DNA from 2 places in the Streptomyces sp. NPDC048481 genome. Region 2 is predicted to be linked to the other one. Evidence: riboswitches for the same ligand, from Rfam matches in the RefSeq annotation. Region 2 holds a riboswitch; the other holds the start of a gene.
The links. Region 2 has a riboswitch for S-adenosylmethionine ahead of ACGFSH_RS04305 (aminotransferase class V-fold PLP-dependent enzyme). Riboswitches for the same ligand answer to the same signal wherever they lie in the genome.
Positions count from the first base shown of each region.

Region 1: it holds a riboswitch for S-adenosylmethionine, as region 2 does, so the genes downstream of both, thrC (threonine synthase) here and ACGFSH_RS04305 (aminotransferase class V-fold PLP-dependent enzyme) in region 2, are expected to answer to the same signal.

Region 1 covers NZ_JBICXC010000005.1:433,288-436,687, forward strand. Annotated here, with positions in the region: gene thrC (threonine synthase) at 1-1,138, opposite strand, end outside; SAM riboswitch class I at 1,157-1,321, opposite strand; gene ACGFSH_RS18845 (glucosyl-3-phosphoglycerate synthase) at 1,489-2,433, shown strand; gene ACGFSH_RS18850 (trehalose-6-phosphate synthase) at 2,583-3,400, shown strand, end outside.
Region 2 covers NZ_JBICXC010000001.1:1,017,313-1,020,712, reverse strand. Annotated here, with positions in the region: gene ACGFSH_RS04305 (aminotransferase class V-fold PLP-dependent enzyme) at 1-1,212, opposite strand, end outside; SAM riboswitch class IV at 1,384-1,500, opposite strand; gene trpD (anthranilate phosphoribosyltransferase) at 1,578-2,642, opposite strand; gene ACGFSH_RS04295 (cytochrome bc complex cytochrome b subunit) at 2,832-3,400, opposite strand, start outside.

The DNA.
Region 1 (3,400 bases), on a different contig from region 2:
TCACCCCGACCGTGACCCCGCCGGCGGTCTCCGCGAAGATGCCCTCGGTCCGCGCCAGCAGCCTGATCGCGTCGACGATCTGCTCGTCGTTCACGTCCTCCACCGCGCCGCCGGTGCGCCGGGCGATGTCGAGGACGTACGGGCCGTCCGCCGGGTTGCCGATGGCCAGCGACTTGGCGATGGTGTCCGGCTTCTGGGGGCGCACCACGTCGTGCCCGGCCTTGTAGGCGACGGACACCGGGGAGCAGCCCTCGGCCTGCGCACCGAAGATCTTGTACGGCCGGTCCTCGACGAGCCCGAGCTTGATCAGCTCCTGGAGACCCTTGTCGATCTTCGTGAGCTGCGAGCCGGAGGCGATCGGCACGACCAGCTGGTCGGGCAGGCGCCAGCCGAGCTGCTCGCAGATCTCGTAGGCCAGCGTCTTGGAGCCCTCGGCGTAGTACGGGCGCAGGTTGACGTTGACGAAGCCCCAGCCCTCGCCCGCCGGGTCGCCGATCAGCTCGGAGCAGAAGCGGTTGACGTCGTCGTAGTTGCCCTCGATGCCGACCAGCTCGCCGCCGTAGATCGCGGCCATGACGACCTTGCCCTGCTCCAGGTCGTGCGGGATGAACACGCAGGAGCGGAAGCCCGCCCGGGCGGCCGCGGCGCCCACCGCGCCGGCGAGGTTGCCGGTGGACGAGCAGGACAGGGTGGTGAAGCCGAAGGCGCGGGCGGCCTCGATGGCCTGGGCGACGACGCGGTCCTTGAAGGAGTGCGTGGGGTTGCCGGAGTCGTCCTTGACGAAGAGCCTGCCGGGCTCGACGCCCAGCTCGCGGGCGAGGTTGTCGGCCTGCACGAGCTTGGTCCAGCCTGGGTTGATGTTCGGCTTGTCCGCCACGTCGGCCGGGACGGGCAGCAGCGGCGCGTAGCGCCAGATGTTCGCCGGGCCCGCCTCGATGCGCTTGCGCAGCTCCTCCGTGTCGTAGGAGGAGAAGTCGTACGCGATCTCGAGCGGGCCGAAACACTCCTCGCACGCGAAGACCGGGCCGAGGGGGACGCGGTGACCGCATTCGCGGCAGCTCAGCGCCACGGCGGGACCGAGGTCCACGGAAGAGGTCGGCGTAGAGTCGGTGGTGCTTGCAACAGTCTGCGCAGCCATGTGAGGCGAGGCCCTTTCTCCTCATCTTCCTCACGACGCATCTCGCCGTGAGACGGATTTGGCACCTTCCCGAGCCGGGAGCCTCGCGGAGCGCGCACCTGGTGATCGGTGAGCGGTACGAGACCGGCTGGAGGGTTGCCGGGGCTTCATCGGGCCGTGTCCCTCTGCCCCTCTGGATGAGCGGTGTGAAGTTGTGAACGGGGGCGACCGGACATGCGATGGTCATCCGCGTTGTTCAAGACTGTAACCGAAGGCCAGGACAGTTGAGATAGTCGTCCGAACCGCGAGATGGATCACACGGTCACCCCCCGTGCACCCAAAGTGATCATGACAGTGAGGAGCCGTGGACCGTGCTGGAAGAAGTCGAGCGCTGGCTGGCCACCCGCTCCTGGTCGGTGACCGATCGCCCGCTGCACAGCGTCCTGGCCGCGAAGCGCGCCGCGAACCAGTCGGTGTCCGTCGTCCTGCCCGCGCTGAACGAGGAGGAGACCGTCGGCGACATCGTCGCCGTCATCCGTCACGACCTCATGCACCAGGCGCCGCTCGTCGACGAGATCGTCGTCGTCGACTCGGGATCCACCGACCGCACCTCGCAGGTCGCCGCGGCGGCCGGGGCGCGGGTCGTCCACCGGGACGAGATCCTGCCGCGCATACCGGCCGCGCCCGGCAAGGGCGAGGTCCTGTGGCGCTCGCTGCTGGTCACCACCGGCGACATCGTCTGCTTCGTGGACGCCGACCTGCGGGAGTTCTCCTCCGACTTCGTCGCGGGGATCGTCGGCCCGCTGCTGACCGACCCGGACGTGGACCTGGTCAAGGCCATGTACGACCGCCCGCTGGGCGGCGCGGCCGGGCAGGGCGGGCGGGTCACCGAGCTGATGGCCCGGCCGCTGCTCAACATGCACTGGCCGCAGCTGGCCGGGTTCGTGCAGCCTCTCGGCGGCGAGTACGCGGCGCGCCGCACCCTGCTGGAACGGCTGCCCTTCCCCGTCGGCTACGGCGTGGAGCTGGGCATGCTGGTCGACGCCCTGCACCTGGTGGGCCTGGACGCCCTGGCCCAGGTCGACGTCGGCGTGCGCAAGCACCGCCACCAGGACGGCCAGGCCCTCGGCCGCATGGCGGCGGCCATCTACCGCACCGCGCAGCTGCGGCTGGCCCGCGGCCACCTGGTCCGCCCGGCGCTGACCCAGTTCGAGCGCGGCCCCTCCGGCTTCGAGCCCCGCACCCACGCCGTGGACACGGAGGAGCGCCCGCCGATGGCCCAGATAGCCGAGTACGCGTCCCGCAGGGTGGCCTGAGAGCGGACCCGCCGCCGACGACGGGCCAGCCCGGGCAGCGCGGGCCGCGGGTCACCCCGGGTGACCGTCCGACCAGCGCCGGACCCCGGCGGCGTCCGTCGGGGCCGGCGAACGTTTGAGCGTTTACGGAGCGGGCTAGGTTGAGGCTTATGGCTTCCACGCACGACACGTCTGCCTCCCGCGGTTCCGCTCAGGTACTGGTCGCGTCCAACCGCGGCCCGGTCTCCTACGAGGTGCGCGAGGACGGCTCGCTGCACGCGAAACGCGGGGGCGGCGGGCTGGTCTCCGGTCTGTCGGCCATCGGGCCCGACGCGGGCGCGCTGTGGGTGTGCTCGGCGCTCACCGACGGCGACCGGGAGGCGGTCGCGCGCGGGATCGGCGAGGAGGGCGTGCGGATGCTGCCCGTCCCGGCCGACGTGCACGCCGACGCCTACAACGGCATCGCCAACTCGGTGCTGTGGTTCGTCCACCACATGCTGTACCAGACGCCGCTGGAGCCGGTCTTCGACGCGGAGTTCCGCCGCCGGTGGGCGGCCTACGAGACCTACAACCGGACCTTCGCGCAGGCGCTGGCGCAGGAGGCGGCGCAGGGGGCGGCGGTCCTGGTCCAGGACTACCACCTGTGCCTGGTGCCGGGGATGCTCCGCGAGCTGCGCCCGGACCTGCGCATCGGCCACTTCTCGCACACGCCCTGGGCGCCGGTGGACTACTTCGGCCTGCTGCCGGACGACATCCGCGGGCAGCTGCTCGCGGGCATGCTCGGCGCCGACCGCCTGGGCTTCCTCACCCGCCGCTGGGCGGACGCCTTCAGCGCGTGCTGCACCGAGTTCGCCGGCGGGCCGGGCAAGACGCGGATCGGCGTGCACGGACTGGGCGCGGACGCCGACTTCCTGCGCGAGCGCTCGCGCCGCGCGGACGTCGACGAGCGCATGGCGGCGCTGCGCGCGGAGATCGGCGAGGGGCGCAG
Region 2 (3,400 bases):
CTCCCCCGGGGCCGCCTCGGGGGCGCCGCACTCGCCCTGGGTCTGCGGGTCGCCGCCCAGGAGGGTGCGGACCAGGGGGTGGGCGCAGAAGAGGCCGTCGCGGACGCCGATGCCGTACTCGGCGGAGAGGGCGGCGGCGAAGTGGGAGCTGTTCCAGCCCTCGACGACGAAGGACAGCACGCCGACCCGGGGGGCGTCGTCACCGAAGAGGGACAGGATCCGCACCTCGGGGACGTCCGCCAGTCCCGCCCGCACCGTGGCGATCAGGTGCTCCTCGCGGGCGACCAGGGCGTCGAAGCCCGCCTCGGTCAGCGCCTTGCAGGCGGAGGCGATGGAGTACGCGCCGATCACGTTCGGGGAGCCGGCCTCGTGGCGGGCGGCGCTCTCGTGCCACTCCACGTCCACTCCCCCGTCCTCGCGCCGGGTCACCTTGCGGCTGGCGCCGCCGCCCGCGAGGTAGGGGTCGGCCAGGGTGAGCCAGTCGGCGCGGCCGGCCAGGACGCCGCTGCCGAAGGGCGCGTACAGCTTGTGGCCGGAGAAGGCGACCCAGTCCACGTCGAGGTCACGGACCGACACCGGGTGATGGGGGGCCAGCTGGGCGGCGTCCAGGACGATCCGGGCGCCGTGGGCGTGCGCGGCCGCCGTCAGCTCGCGCACCGGCCACAGCTCGCCGGTGACGTTCGAGGCGCCGGTGACGCAGACCAGGGCCGGGCCGTGCGGGTCGCGCGCGGCGAGGGCGCGCTCCAGGGTGTCGACGGCCTGGCGCGGGCTGCGCGGGGCGTCGAGGTAGGTGACGTGGGCGTTCTTCCAGGGCAGCAGCGAGGCGTGGTGCTCGGTCTCGAAGACGAAGACCTGGCAGCCGGCGGGGAGCGCGGAGGCGAGCAGGTTGAGGGAGTCCGTCGTCGAGCGGGTGAAGACCAGCTGGTCGTCCGGGCGGCAGTCGAGGAACTCGGTCACGGTGCGGCGGGCGTTCTCGAAGAGGTCCGTGGACAGCTGCGAGAGGTAGCCGGCGCCGCGGTGGACGCTGCCGTAGTAGGGGGCGTAGGCCGCCACGTCGTCCCAGACGCGCTGGAGGGCGGGGGCGCTGGCCGCGTAGTCGAGTGCCGCGTAGGCGACCTCGCCGCCGGTCACGAGGGGAACGGTGACGTCCCGGCCCAGAACGGGCAGCGGGGCACAAAGGGTGCGGGCGGCGGCAAGGGTGGAGACGGACATGGCGAACTCCCGTGAGAGGCAGGGGGAACCGCCGTGCGGGCGGACAGGGCTCCGGCACGGAGGAAGGGGAAAAGAGGTGCAGGGGATGCGGGGCGGGGCTCTGCGCCCTAGCGCATTCGCTTGCTCACGGGAGACTCCCTCGAACGACCCAGGACCCCTGGTTTCGCGAGGGGTCCGCGCTTGCCGTGGACCTTGCTGTCCACGGCCTGGTCTTCACCCGGGGCACCCCGCCACGGACGGAGGGTTGCCGGACAGTCGGCCGGGGCCTCATGACTGTCACTCATGACCTGGTACAGGAAACTACGTCAGGTGATCGTCGTCCCGCAACCCGTGTCCGGATCGCGGGACGCCCGCCGCCGCCGGCGTCACGCGTTGCTGGCCGCCACCCAGCGCTCCAGCGCCCGCTTGGCCGCGCCGGAGTCGATGGACTCGGCCGCCCGGTCCATGCCGGCCCGCAGCTGCCCGGCCAGCGGCCCGGCGCCCGGTTCCAGCGCCACCAGGGCCGCCGCCGAGTTCAGCAGGACGGCGTCGCGCACCGGGCCCGTCTCGCCCTCCAGCAGCCGGCGGGCCACCTCCGCGTTGTACGAGGGGTCGCCGCCGCGCAGCGCCTCGACCGGGACGAGGGCGAGGCCCACGTCGCGCGGGTCGAAACTCTCCTCGGTGACCTTGCCGTCGCGCACGACCCACACGCGCGAGGTGGCCGTGGTGGTCAACTCGTCGAGACCGTCGTCGCCGCGGAAGACCAGCGAGGAGTTGCCTCGCTCGGCGAAGACGCCGGCGACGACCGGCGCCATGCGGGGGTCGGCGACGCCGACGGCCTGGGCGGCCACCCTGGCCGGGTTGGTCAGCGGACCGAGCACGTTGAACACCGTGCGGATGCCGAGCTGCCCGCGCGCGGCACCCACATGGCGCAGCGCCGGATGGAACTTGACCGCGAAGCAGAAGGTGATCCCGGCCTCCTGGGCGACCTCCTCCACCCGCTTCGGGGTCAGCTCCAGATTGACGCCGAGCTTCTCCAGGACGTCCGAGGCGCCGGACGCGGAGGACGCGGCCCGGTTGCCGTGCTTGACGACCGTGGCGCCCGCGCCGGCGACGACGATCGCCGACATCGTGGAGATGTTGACGGTCTTCGCGCCGTCGCCGCCCGTGCCGACGATGTCGACGGTCGGGCCCGGCACCTCGATCAGGTTGGCGTGCTCGTACATCGCGCGGACCAGCCCGTTGATCTCGGCGACGGTCTCGCCCTTGGCGCGCAGCGCCACCACGAACCCGGCGATCTGGGCGTCGGTCGCCTCTCCGCGCATGATCCGGTCCAGCGCCCAGAACGTGGCGTCCGCGTCCTGGTCGCGGCCGTACAGCAGGCCGTTCAGCACCTCGGGCCAGGAACGGCCCGCCGCGGTGTCGCCTCCAGCGGGGGTCACAGCGCTCATAGCCGCTCCTGCGTGTGTCGTCGTGAGTCGTGCGTCATACGTCGTGCGTCGTGCTTCATACGTGGTGCGTCGTGCGTCGCCGGCCGGTGGGCGGCGCGAACCCCACCCTATCCAGCCGCGGGCACGGCACAGGGCCCCGTCCGACAACCGGACGGGGCCCTGTGCGTGGCGTGGCGACGCCCCGGGCGATCAGTGGTGGCCGTGGCCGCTCGTGATCTCCTTGTACTCCTCGACGGTGGGCTTCGGGATCTGCTGGTCCTCGCCGAAGTACGCTTCGCTGATCTTGGCGCGGAGCTTCTCCTTGCCCGTGACCTTGCGCTCGACGCCGTTGTCGTCGACGGTGGCGCCGATCGCGGCCGGCGCGTACTGCTCGTGCGCGGTCAGGGTGTGCAGCTGCTCCTGGCTGAGCGGCTCGTGGATCTCGATGAACTCACCGTGCGGCAGGCGCTTGATGGTGCCGGTCTCGCGACCGTGCAGCACCTTGTCCTTGTCGCGACGCTGGAGGCCGAGGCAGATCCGCTTGGTGGCGATGTACGCGATGGCCGGTCCGGCGAAGAAGAAGATCCGGACGAACCAGGTGATCGCGTTGATCGACAGGTGGAAGTGGGTGGCCCAGAGGTCGTTGCCACCGCCCACCAGCATGATCATGTACATCGTGACCCAGGCGACGCCCAGCGCCGTACGGGTCGGGGCGTTGCGCGGGCGGTCCAGGATGTGGTGCTCGCGCTTGTCGCCGGTGATCCACGCCTCGATGAAGG